3 regions of the Streptomyces sp. NPDC002574 genome follow, and region 3 is predicted to be linked to each of the others. Evidence: riboswitches for the same ligand, from Rfam matches in the RefSeq annotation. Region 3 holds a riboswitch; each other region holds the start of a gene.
The links. Region 3 has a riboswitch for cobalamin ahead of ACFYXS_RS22790 (cobalamin biosynthesis protein). Riboswitches for the same ligand answer to the same signal wherever they lie in the genome.

Region 1: it holds a riboswitch for cobalamin, as region 3 does, so the genes downstream of both, ACFYXS_RS27350 (acyl-CoA thioesterase) here and ACFYXS_RS22790 (cobalamin biosynthesis protein) in region 3, are expected to answer to the same signal.
Region 2: it holds a riboswitch for cobalamin, as region 3 does, so the genes downstream of both, metE (5-methyltetrahydropteroyltriglutamate--homocysteine S-methyltransferase) here and ACFYXS_RS22790 (cobalamin biosynthesis protein) in region 3, are expected to answer to the same signal.

Annotation. Positions count from the first base shown of each region.
Region 1 covers NZ_JBIARB010000011.1:246,437-250,362, reverse strand. Annotated here, with positions in the region: gene ACFYXS_RS27360 (helix-turn-helix transcriptional regulator) at 1-678, opposite strand, end outside; gene ACFYXS_RS27355 (alpha/beta fold hydrolase) at 768-1,646, opposite strand; cobalamin riboswitch at 1,811-1,963, shown strand; gene ACFYXS_RS27350 (acyl-CoA thioesterase) at 2,194-2,688, shown strand; gene ACFYXS_RS27345 (N,N-dimethylformamidase beta subunit family domain-containing protein) at 2,750-3,926, opposite strand, start outside.
Region 2 covers NZ_JBIARB010000017.1:160,897-164,822, forward strand. Annotated here, with positions in the region: gene ACFYXS_RS34090 (Ppx/GppA phosphatase family protein) at 1-37, opposite strand, end outside; partial or broken gene ACFYXS_RS34095 (molybdopterin-dependent oxidoreductase) at 264-893, opposite strand; gene ACFYXS_RS34100 (hypothetical protein) at 1,096-1,431, shown strand; cobalamin riboswitch at 1,635-1,781, shown strand; gene metE (5-methyltetrahydropteroyltriglutamate--homocysteine S-methyltransferase) at 1,965-3,926, shown strand, end outside.
Region 3 covers NZ_JBIARB010000009.1:55,414-59,339, reverse strand. Annotated here, with positions in the region: gene ACFYXS_RS22795 (cobyric acid synthase) at 1-1,306, opposite strand, end outside; gene ACFYXS_RS22790 (cobalamin biosynthesis protein) at 1,303-2,289, opposite strand; cobalamin riboswitch at 2,343-2,472, opposite strand; gene ACFYXS_RS22785 (hypothetical protein) at 2,618-2,833, opposite strand; gene ACFYXS_RS22780 (anion permease) at 2,876-3,926, opposite strand, start outside.

The sequences.
Region 1 (3,926 bases), on a different contig from region 3:
GCGGCGCTCCACGTCGTGCGCAGCCCACCATGTGCGGAAGTTTCGGTCCCGCAGGGAGAGTTCGCCGACGAGTTCGGTGAGGCGGGCGTCGTGCGGGTGCTCACCCGCGTAGAGGTGGAGGGCGGCCACAGTGGTGCGGGCGACGCCCTCCCAGTCGTCGTACAGCGTCCGTGCCTCGTCGTGCAGGAAGATGAACCGCGCCATGTTGCGCTCGCGCTGCGGCAGCGCGTCGAAGTCGGTGTAGAGGGCGCGGGCCAGCCGGTTGGTGGCCAGGACGTCGGTGCGGCGCCCCACGACCAGGGCGGGGACCTCCGTCAGCGTGTCGAGGATCCGGTACAGCCCCGGGCGCACCCGCTGCGCCGGCACGGGACGCGGACGGCTCCGCACCGGCTTGGCGATCCGGAACAGGTGACCGCGCTCGTCGCCGGTCAGCTGCAGTGCGCGGGCGATCGCGTCGAGCACGCCCTCGGAGACGTTGACGGCACGGCCGCGCTCCAGGCGTACGTAGTAGTCGACGCTGACCCCCGCCAGCTGGGCGACTTCCTCGCGGCGCAGTCCCGGCACCCGACGCGAGGTGGGTGCCGGTGTCAGGCCCGCCCGTTCGGGGGAGATCTTCGCCCGGCGGGAACGCAGGAACTCGCCGAGTTCGCCCCCGCGGGCGTCCGCTTGGTCGTCCATGGCTCCACGCTACGCCGCGCCTCCCGCCCGCCCCGGTGGCAAAGGGGTACTGCCGGACCCCCTTGCCGGAACCCCGGGGCGGCCGCGCCTCACCCCGCCCGGGAGGCGTTGCGCGCGATGGCGGTGATGATCGACGGCCACAGCGCCTCGGGCAGGTCGTGGCCCATGCCGGGGAAGAGCAGGAGTTCGCTGCCGGGGACGGCGGTGGCCGTCGCCTCGCCCCCGCTGCGGTCCACCAGGCAGTCGTCCTCGCCGTGCACGACCAGGGTCGGGACGGTGACCGAGCGGAGCCCGGCGGTGCGGTCGGGGGAGGCGAGGATGGCGGCGTACTGGCGGGTGTAGCCGTCCGGGCGGTGCGCGCGGTCGAGGGCGGCGGTGACGCGCTCGCGGAGCGTGTCCTCCGCGACGGGGTAGCCCGGCGAGCCGATCACCGCGGAGCGCCGGACGCCGGCCGCGATGACCCCGTCGCGGTCCAGGGACGCGGCGTCGGGTCCGGGCATGACGGCACGGGCCCGCTCGGAGGCGCGGCCCACGGAGCGCTCCCCCGTGGTGGACATGATCGAGCACAGCGACAGCACGCGCTCCGGGTGGTCGATCACCAACTGCTGGGCGATCATGCCGCCCATGGAGGCCCCGACGACGTGGGCGGCCGGGATGTCGAGGGCGCCGAGCAGGTCGGCGGCGTCCTGTGCCATGTCGGCGAGCAGATAGGGCACGCCGGAGGTGTCGCCGCGCAGGACCGTGCCGATGTCGGGTACGCCGTGCCCGTCGAGGCCGGTCGACAGTCCGCTGTCGCGGTTGTCGAAGCGGACGACGAAGAAGCCCTGCTCCGCCAGGGCGGTGCAGAACTCCGGCCGCCATGTGGTCATCTGCGCGCCCAGACCCATGACGAGCAGCAGGGCGGGATGCCCGGGGCTGCCGAAGGTGTCGTACTCGATCTCCATCCCGTTGGCTTTCGCACGCGGCATGCGGGGCTCCTCGGTCGGGTCGTGGACCATCAGGCGGGGTACCGTCCAGTCGGTACGGTACCGGCCCGGCGGCCGGTCGGCGGCGGTGGCCGCCCCGTCCGGCGCATCACGTAGGCTGACCGGGCAGCTGGTTCGCCCCCCGTCCGCCGGGCGGGGCGCGTCGCAAGAGGGAACCCGGTGGGAATCCGGGACTGCCCCGCAGCGGTGAGCGGGAACGACCGCTGTCATGAGCACTGGACGCGCACGCGTCCGGGAAGCGACAGCCAGTAGGTGGCGGACGGTTCGGCCGTCCGGTGCGCCCGCGAGTCCGAAGACCTGCCACTGCCCGTGCCCCGTGGTGGGTCACGGCATCACCGGGACCTCGTGGGCGGGTCGGCGGCGGCCCTCGTGTGCCTGTCGTGCATCCCGTGCCCCGGGGTCCGTGCGAACGCGCGAAGGACAGCTCCATGGCACAGACCCCCATCGGCACGATTCCGGCCGCCCGGCCGCGCCGGGCAGCCGGCACCACCCCCGCGCGCCCCGGCGCCGAGGCCCGCCGGGTGCGGGGATGAGCGCCGTGCGGAAGCCCGCCAGGACCCCGTCCGACTCGGAGGTCACGCTCGCGCACATCATGAGCGAGCACGACACCAATCTCTACGGGACCGTCCACGGCGGGGTCGTCATGAAGGTCGTCGACGACGCGGCCGCGGCGGCCGCGGCCCGTCACGCCGCCGGACCCGCCGTCACCGTCTCCGTCGACGGCATGACCTTCCTCCACCCCGCCCACGCGGGGGACCTGCTGACCGTCCACGCCCGCGTCGAGTACGCGGGCCGCAGTTCCATGGACGTCGGCGTCCGCGTCACCGCGGAACGCTGGGACACCCCGGGCCCCGCCGTCGACATCGTCGTCGCACGCCTGGTGTTCGTCGCCACCGACGCGGACGGCAGGCCCCGCCCGGTGGCGGAACTCGTACCGGTCACCCCCGACGAGCGGACCCGCCACGCCCAGGCCCTCAGGCGCCGCGCCCAGCGGTCCGGCCTGCACGAGGTGAACGCCGTCTAGCAACGGTCCGGACGCCCTTCGGCCCGGGCCCCCGTCGCCGGGCCGGCGGTGGGCTCCGCGCTCACCACAGGTCGTGCCGCTCCGCCACGGCGTCGCCCGGGTACGGACGGAACCGGTCGAGGTTGTCCCGGGCCGGGTGGCGGCGTCCGGCGGGGCCCTCGGCGAAGGCGCGCAGCAGGTTCGTGGTGACGCGCCGGGTGAAGACCGCGGCCGCCGGGGGCATGCCGTGGTCGCCGTCCCCCTTCAGGGAGCCGACCCAGCGCATCGTGCCGGCGTTGAACACGCCAGCCCCGCCCGCGGTCGTGTAGTAGGCGGTGTCCTGGAAGCTGCGCACGCCCCGGCAGACCAGGGGCGAGTGGGCGATGATCTCGATCGGACGCGGGGTGGGCGGTGCGCCGGTGACGCGGTCGTACTCCGTGCCGACGAGGTGCGGGAAGCGGGTGGCGCCCGTGGCGCCGGTCCCCTCCAGCAGCCAGTGGCCCGGTTCGGCGACGGCGTACGCGGCGCTGGTGCCGTTGGACTCGTAGAGCGTGCCGGTGAGGGAGTTCTCCGGACGGGGGTGCGGGGGCTCGCGCCAGTCCGTGGTGACGGCGGCGTCGTCCTTGCCGTTGAGGGGGTCGCGCGGCCAGTCGCTCTTATAGCAGACGACCAGGCGCCGTTCGCCGTGGGCGGTGGGTTCCAGGCGGATGCGCCGGAAGCAGGCGTTGGCGCCGAGGAACGCCACGTTGGTCCCGCTGTCGCGGGCCGCCGTGACCCGGCCGCGCATGGCGGGCGTCCAGTACTCGTCGTGGCCGAGGGACACCACCGCGCGTGCCCCCGCGAGCAGTTCCGGATCGCGGTCCAGGTCCATGCCGGTGGCGTAGGCGAGCGGCAGCCCGAGGCTCTCGGCGAGCGCGACAGCGGGCTGCTCGTACGTCAGGAACAGCGGCGCGCCGTCGCGGTCGTAGGGGCGGTCGCAGCTGACGGCCAGCGAGCGGCCCGCGTAGTCCGCCTCGCCGCCGGGGCCGTGGTAGAGGCTGCGGCCGCCCCAGGTGTTGTACGCCTGCCAGGTCGCGACCGCGTTGACCAGGACCACGCGCCCGGCCGCCGTCCGCGACCGCACGGTGACGGGGACGTAGCGCTGCGCCCCGGAGCCCCCGGCGGTGAGCCGGACCAGGTAGGCGCCCTCGGGCCAGCCCCGGGTGGGGACCCGGACCCCCGGGTCCCACCGTGCCGCCGACACCGTGCGGGTGGCCCCC
Region 2 (3,926 bases), on a different contig from region 3:
TGTGGCAGCCGACATCGAGGACCGCCGCCTGCCGCATCCCACGACTTTCCCGCACCACGAGCCTTTCCGTCCCCGGGGCAGGACCGTTCTCCCCGGCCCCTGCCCGGGGAGGTCGCCAGGGGCGGTGACCAGCGCATCCGGGCACCGCGTAGCCATCATGTCACCGTTGGTGCTCCCCAGGGTGCACCGGAGGCCTCCGATGACGCGTCCCTGTCGCCCGGTGCGCGGACGTTGACGTCACCCTGCCGTGTCGCCGGCGCGGCTCACAGGGGCGGACCGTCGCCGTCCTCCTCCTGGTAGGAGTGGCGCTGCTCCCTCCAGGGGTCGGCGAGGTTGTGGTAGCCCCGCTCCTCCCAGATGCCGCGGCGGTCGGCGGTCATGTACTCGATGCCGCGGAGCCACTTGGGACCCTTCCAGCTGTACAGGTGCGGTACGACCAGGTGGACCGGGAACCCGTGCTCGGCGGTGAGCTGGTACCCGTTGCGGTGCGTGGCCAGGACGGTCCGGGCGGAGGTGAAGTCCGCGAGCCGGAGGTTGGCGCTGTAGCCGTACTCCGCCCACGCCATGACATGCGTGGCGTCCCGCGCCGATGGCGCCAGCTCCAGCAGCGTGCCGGCGGCCACTCCGAACCATTCGTGGCCGGTGGAGGTGGTTCCCGACGCGCAGTGCAGATCGGCCGTGACCGAGGTGCGGGGGAGGGTGGTGAACTCCTCGAAGTCCAGAGTGCGCACCTCGCCGCCGGCGGTGGCGCCGAAGACCTTCAGGTTCCAGCGCTCGGGCCGGAACCTGGGGACGGGGCCGTAGTGCGGGACGGGCCAGCCCTGGACCGTGCGCTGCCCCGGGGGAGGTCGTGGTTGCCCACTGGCTGTTCGTCCTTCCCTGCGGGCCCATGGCGCGACGGCCGGCCCTGGCCCGTGTGCGAGGAGGCGGACGGATCCTTTCCGTCCCCTCCCGGATTCCGGCGCCGTGCCGAGAGGGCGGCGGGACCCGGCGGTCGAGGCGTGATGCGATGCGACGGCACGACCGGAAGCGCCGTGCCCGCTCTACCATGGTGCGGGGCAGAGGCGCAGACGGTGGGGGCGGACGATGAAGCGCATGGTCGGGAGATTCGCGGCAGCGGCGTACGTGGTGCTGATCGGTGGCCTCGCCATTGCGGGGGCGGCCCACGAGCAAGCGGCCTACTACCTGGTGGCGGTGGCGCTGACCCTGCCCTCGGGTGCCGTCGCGCTGCCGGTGATGTACGGGGGTTACGCGCTGATCTCGGCGGTCGGTGGGATCTGGTTCCCCGTCGCCGCGCCGGACGGCGAGGAGGCCGCCTGGCTGAGCACGGGCAGTGCGACGCTGAACGTGGTGGCGCTGATGTGCGCCGCTGTCGTCAATGTCCTGCTGGCAGAACGGGTGTTGCGCAGGCGTCACCCGGTTCACCAGTGACCCTGCTGAAGAGTCCTCTTGAGGGGGCGCGAGCCCGGGCGGCCGCCTGCTCCGCGCCGTGGAGCGCGACGGTGCCTCCTGGCGCGGCGCGCACGCCCCGACGCACCGTTCCGGAATGTGAGCGCCGCCGCCCATGAGGACGTGAGGACCCGTAGGCTGGCACGCGCAGCTGGTTCGCCCCGTCCGCCAGGCGGGATGCGTCGTAAGAGGGAACCCGGTGGGAGTCCGGGACTGCCCCGCAGCGGTGAGTGGGAACGACCGCCGTCATACGCACTGGGCCCGTCCGGGTCTGGGAAGCGACGGCCAGTAGGTGTCTGCCCCGGCAGGCGTGCCCGCGAGTCCGAAGACCTGCCCGTTGCCCGCGCACGTCCGAACGCGCGCGGACATCCCGGTGACCTCGAGGGCGGGTCGGCGTACATATCCGGTGGACGAACGCGCCTCGCCGCGCGTGCTGCTTTCACCGGTGTGTATTCCCTTCGCGCCCCCACCCCGTCCCCGGGACCTCAGGGAGTCATCTCGCGAAGGAGATATCCGTGACAACGACGTCCGCAGCCGCGGCAGCACGGGCCACCGTGTACGGCTACCCCCGCCAGGGCGGTGGCCGGGAACTGAAGAAGGCCGTCGAGGGGTACTGGAAGGGCCGCATCACCGCCGACGCCCTCCGGGACACCGCGGCCGAACTGCGCCGCGCGAACTGGCAGCAGCTCGCCCAAGCCGGCGTCCACGAGGTGCCCACCGGCGACTTCTCGTACTACGACCACGTCCTGGACACCACGGTGATGGTCGGCGCCGTCCCCGCACGGCACCGTGAGGCCGTGTCGGCGGACGCGCTCGACGGCTACTTCGCGATGGCGCGCGGCACCCGGGACACCGCGCCGCTCGAGATGACCAAGTGGTTCGACACCAACTACCACTACCTCGTTCCCGAGCTCGGCCCGGACACCGTGTTCACCGCCGACTCGTCGAAGCAGGTCGCGGAGGTCAAGGAGGCGCTCGCCCTCGGGCTCACCCCCCGGCCGGTCCTCGTCGGCCCGGTGACCTACCTCCTGCTCGCCAAGCCCGCGCCGGACGCGCCCGCGGACTTCGAGCCGATCTCCCTCCTCGAGCGGCTGCTGCCGGTGTACGCGGAGCTCCTCGCCGACCTGCGCGCGGCGGGCGCCGGCTGGGTCCAGCTCGACGAGCCGGCCCTCGTGCAGGACCGCACCGCCTTCGAACTCGGCGCCGCGGAGCGCGCCTACGGGCGCCTCGGCGCCCTGGAGGACCGGCCGAAGCTCCTCGTGGCCTCGTACTTCGACCGGCTCGGCGAGGCGCTGCCGGTGCTCGCCAAGGCACCCGTGGAGGGACTCGCGCTCGATTTCACCGAGACGGCCGCCGCCAACCTGGAAGGGCTCGCCGCGGTCGGCGGACTGCCCGGCAAGCGCCTGGTGGCCGGTGTCGTGAACGGACGCAACATCTGGGTCGACGACCTGGAGAAGTCCCTCGCCACCCTCGGCACGCTGCTGGGGCTGGCGGACCGGGTCGACGTGGCCGCGTCGTGCTCGCTGCTCCACGTCCCGCTGGACGCCGCGGCCGAGCGCGACATCGAGCCGCAGATCCTGCGCTGGCTGGCCTTCGCGCGGCAGAAGACGGCCGAGGTCGTGGCCCTCGCCAAGGGGCTGGGGCAGGGCACCGACGCCATCGCCGGGGAACTCGCCGCCAACCGCGCCGCCCTGGCATCCCGCGCTTCGTCGCCCATCACCCACGACCCCGCCGTACGGGCCCGGGCCGCGGCGGTCGGCGTCGCCGACGCCCGCCGCTCCCAGCCGTACACCGAGCGGGCGGCCGCCCAGCGCGCCCACCTCGGCCTGCCGCTGCTGCCGACCACCACCATCGGGTCCTTCCCGCAGACCGCGGAACTCCGCACGGCACGGGCCGATCTGAGGGCCGGCCGGATCGGCGAGGCGGCGTACGAGGAGCGCATCAAGACCGAGATCGCCGAGGTCATCGCCTTCCAGGAGAAGACGGGGCTCGACGTCCTCGTGCACGGCGAGTCCGAACGCAACGACATGGTCCAGTACTTCGCCGAGCAGCTCACCGGCTACCTCGCCACCCAGCACGGCTGGGTGCAGTCCTACGGCACCCGCTACGTCCGCCCGCCGATCCTCGCCGGGGACGTCTCCCGTCCGGAGCCCATGGCCGTGCGGTGGACGACCTACGCGCGGTCGCTCACCGACCGCCCGGTCAAGGGCATGCTCACCGGCCCGGTCACCATGCTCGCCTGGTCCTTCGTCCGCGACGACCAGCCCCTCGGTGACACGGCCCGCCAGGTCGCCCTGGCGCTGCGCGACGAGGTCGACGACCTGGAGGCGGCCGGGACCTCGGTGATCCAGGTCGACGAGCCCGCTCTGCGAGAGACGCTGCCGCTCCGGTCCGCCGACCGCGCCGCGTACCTGGCGTGGGCCACCGAGGCGTTCCGGCTGACCACTGGTGGCGTACGTCCCGACACCCAGATCCAC
Region 3 (3,926 bases):
GGAAGCCGTCGCTCTCCAGGGAGCCGTGCCAGTGGGTGCCCCATACGGAGCCGGTGCGGCAGCCGTCGAGAAACGGTTCGTCGCCGCCGCGGACGTCGGCGACGCCGTGGTGGATCTCGTACCCCTCGACGGTCTCGCCGTAGGCCTTGCCGGACGGCCGGGCCAGGGTCTTGCCGGGCGCGAAGCGCACCCGTACCGGCAGCAGGCCGAGGCCCGGCACGAGACCGGCCCGCGACTCGACGGGGTCGTCGACGGACTCGGCCAGCATCTGGAAACCGCCGCAGATCCCGAGGACCGGTCGGCCCTCCGCCGCGCGGCGCACGATCGCGTCGGCCAGCCCGCGACGGCGCAGCCATTCCAGCGCCTTGACGGTGCCCCGGGTGCCGGGCAGGACGACGAGGTCGGCGTCCGCCAGTTCCTCGGGCCGGTCGGCGAAGCGCACGACCACGCCCGGTTCGGCCGCCAGGGCGTCGACATCGGTGAAGTTGGACATCAGGGGGACCGCGGCGACGGCGACCCGCAGCACGTCCTCGCCGTGCGGCGGCGCGGTGTTCGACTCGCGCACGGTGCCGCGCAGCGACATCCGCAGCCCGTCCTCCTCGTCGATGCCGAGACCGTGCTGATACGGCAGGACACCGTAGAAGCGGCGTCCGGTCAGCCCGCGCAGCATCTCCAGCCCGGGTTCCAGCAACGAGACGTCGCCGCGGAACTTGTTGACGAGGTAGCCGCAGACCAGCTCCTGGTCCTCGCGGCTCAGCAGCGCGGTCGTGCCGAAGAAGGACGCGAAGACCCCGCCCCGGTCGATGTCGCCGACGACGACCACCGGCAGTCGCGCGGCCCTGGCCAGGCCCATGTTGACGATGTCGCCGTGCCGCAGGTTGATCTCGGCCGGGCTGCCCGCGCCCTCGCAGATGACCGCGTCGTGCCGGGAGCGCAGCTCCTCCAGGCAGGCGGTGACGGTCTCCAGCAGTTCCGGGCGGCGCCCGTTGTGGTAGCCGCGCGCGCTCATCTCGCCCACCGGGCGGCCCATCAGGACGACCTGGCTCGTGCGGTCGCCGCCCGGTTTGAGCAGCACGGGGTTCATCAGCGCGGACGGCTCCACGCGCGCGGCCTGCGCCTGCATGGCCTGCGCGCGGCCGATCTCGGCGCCCTCGCGCGTGACGTAGGAGTTCAGCGACATGTTCTGCGCCTTGAACGGGGCGACGGACACACCCTGCCGGGCCAGCCAGCGGCAGATGCCTGCGGTGACGACGCTCTTGCCGGCGTCCGAGGTGGTGCCCGCGACCAACAGCGCGCCGCCGCTCATGCGTTCCCCCTCCGGGCGAGCCGGCGCCAGGCCGGCCGGCAGCCGACCGTTACCGCCAGGGCCAGCAGGCTCACGCGCCGCGACAACCGCACCGCGCGCTCGATGTCCGCCACCTCCACCGCCCGGTTGCCGGCGCCGAGCACCGGCCGGTGCTCGATCCGGCCCCCGTACGCAAGCGTCCCCCCGAGCCGTACGCCGAGCGCCCCGGCGAACGAGGCCTCCACGGGACCGGCGTTCGGGCTGGGGTGCCGGCCGCCGTCCGCGCGCCAGGCGCGCCAGGCGCCCCGCCGGTCGGGGCCCGCCAGCACGGTGAGCGCGGCCGTCAGCCGGGCGCCGGGGAAGCCGGCGACGTCGTCCAGCCGGGCCGATGCCCAGCCGAACCGGCGGAAGCGCGGCGACTTGTGACCGACCATCGCGTCCAGGGTGTTGATCGCGCGGAAGCCCACCAGCCCCGGCACGCCGCCCAGCGCGCCCCACACCAGGGCGCCCACGACGGCGTCGGAGGTGTTCTCGGCGACCGACTCGACGACCGCCCGGGCCAACTGCCGCTCGTCCAGGGCCTGCGGGTCCCGCCCGCAGAGGTGGGGCAGCCGGGCCCTGGCCGCCGCGGTGTCCCCGGCGGACAGAGCGGCGCCGATCGTCCGTGCCTCGCGCGCCAGTGACGTACCGCCGAGCACCGCCCACGTCGCGGCCGCGGTCAGGGCCACGGACACGGCGGGTGAACGGCGTACGGCGCGTGCGGTCCCCGCTGCGGCCGCTGCGGCGCCCCCGGCGCACAACGCGGTGTACAGGGCGCCCCGTCCGCGGTGGTCGTGCCACAGCGCGCGCTCCAATGCGCCTGCCGCGCGCCCGAAACCGGCGACGGGATGTCCGCGTCGTGGGTCGGCGAGTGCGAGATCGGCCAGCCAGCCGAGGACCGCCCCGGCGGCGAAGACCGACGGCCCGGCAGGGCCGGCGTCGGGTGTACGGCGGCTGCCGCCCATCGCTGGTGTCCTCACTCAGGGTCCGCGCCCTGGCTCGACGTGACCGGCGGTGAGAGTCTCCTGGCTCCCGGATCGGCGGCACCCCCGGCCTTCCAGCCCGTGGTACGGGCCGTGGCCGCTGGTGGAGGCGCGCTCCCCGGTGACAGTGGCGGGACCGCGCCGGATTCGCACCGGACTTCCTCTCCTGCCGCCGTGTGGCGGTTCCGATACCACCACGCGCCGATCCGGCCCGTCAACTCACCCCGTAGCGGCCCGGAATCGCGGAAACCCCAGCTCACAACCGGAAGGGCCGGGAGCCGGGGCCGAGTTCGCGCCGCGTCGCGCGGTGTCAGGCGACGATGAGGAAGATCCCGTACGCCACGGCCGCCGCGCACAGCGCGAAGCACGCGTACGCGCCCGTGCGCACCACGGCGCCCTGGCCGGCGCCGGTAGCGGACGGCCGGGACAGGCCGACGATGCCGAGGGTGAAGAGGCCCACGAGGCCGACGGTGGCGGCGAGGCTGACGCCGAAGACGGAGCCGAGGGCAGCCCAGTCGATGTGCATGCTGCTGTGTCCTTCCGGGACCGGTGGGGCGGGTGCCCGCCGTCAGGCGGTGGCCTTGGCGGGGTCGGCGTCGGCGGGCGGGGTCACGGGGCCGAGGGGGCCCGCGGGCGGCGGCGTCACGGCGGCGACGGCCGCGGTGACGATGCCCGGCTCCCCGGCGTCCGTGCGGTCGTCGTTGACGTTGGTGTGGTCGACCGGCCTGCGGCGCGCGGCCACCCAGATCGCGGCGCACACGGCGAGCGCCAGCACGGCGACCGCGGTGACGCCGGCATCGCCCTGGTCGGCCAGGAGCGCGGCGCCCGCCGCGACCAGGCCGGCGGCGGGCAGGGTCAGCGCCCAGGCGGCGGCCATGCGGCCCGCGGTGCTCCAGCGGACGACACCGCCCTTGCGGCCCACACCGGCGCCCATGACGGAACCGGAGCAGACCTGCGTGGTGGACAGCGAGAAGCCGAGGTGCGAGGAGGCCAGGATGACGGCCGCGGCGCCGGTCTGGGCGGCGAAGCCCTGCGGCGGCTGGATGTCGGTGATGCCCTTGCCCATGGTGCGGATGATCCGCCAGCCGCCGATGAACGTGCCCAGCGCGATGGCCAGGCCCGCCGAGACGATGACCCACAGCGGCGGGTCGGAGTCGGGGGCGACGACGTCGCCGGCGATGAGGGCGAGCGTGATGACGCCCATCGTCTTCTGCGCGTCGTTCGTGCCGTGCGCGAGGGAGACCAGGCCCGCCGAGGCGATCTGGCCGGCCCGGTAGCCCTTGGCGGTCGCGGCCGGGTCGCTGCCGCGGCTGATGCGGTAGGTCAGGCGGGTCGCCAGCAGCGAGGCGACCCCGGCGACGACCGGGGCGCAGACGGCCGGGACGAGGACCTTCATGACGACCGCGTCGCCGTTGACCGCCCCGAACCCGGCGGACGCGACGGAGGCGCCGATCAGCCCGCCGAACAGGGCGTGCGAGGAACTGGAGGGGAGCCCCGCCAGCCAGGTCAGCAGGTTCCAGACGATGGCGCCGACCAGCCCGGCGAAGATGACCTCGGGCCTGATCCCGGCGGTCTCGTCGAGGATCCCCCCGGAGATCGTCCTGGCGACCTCCACCGAG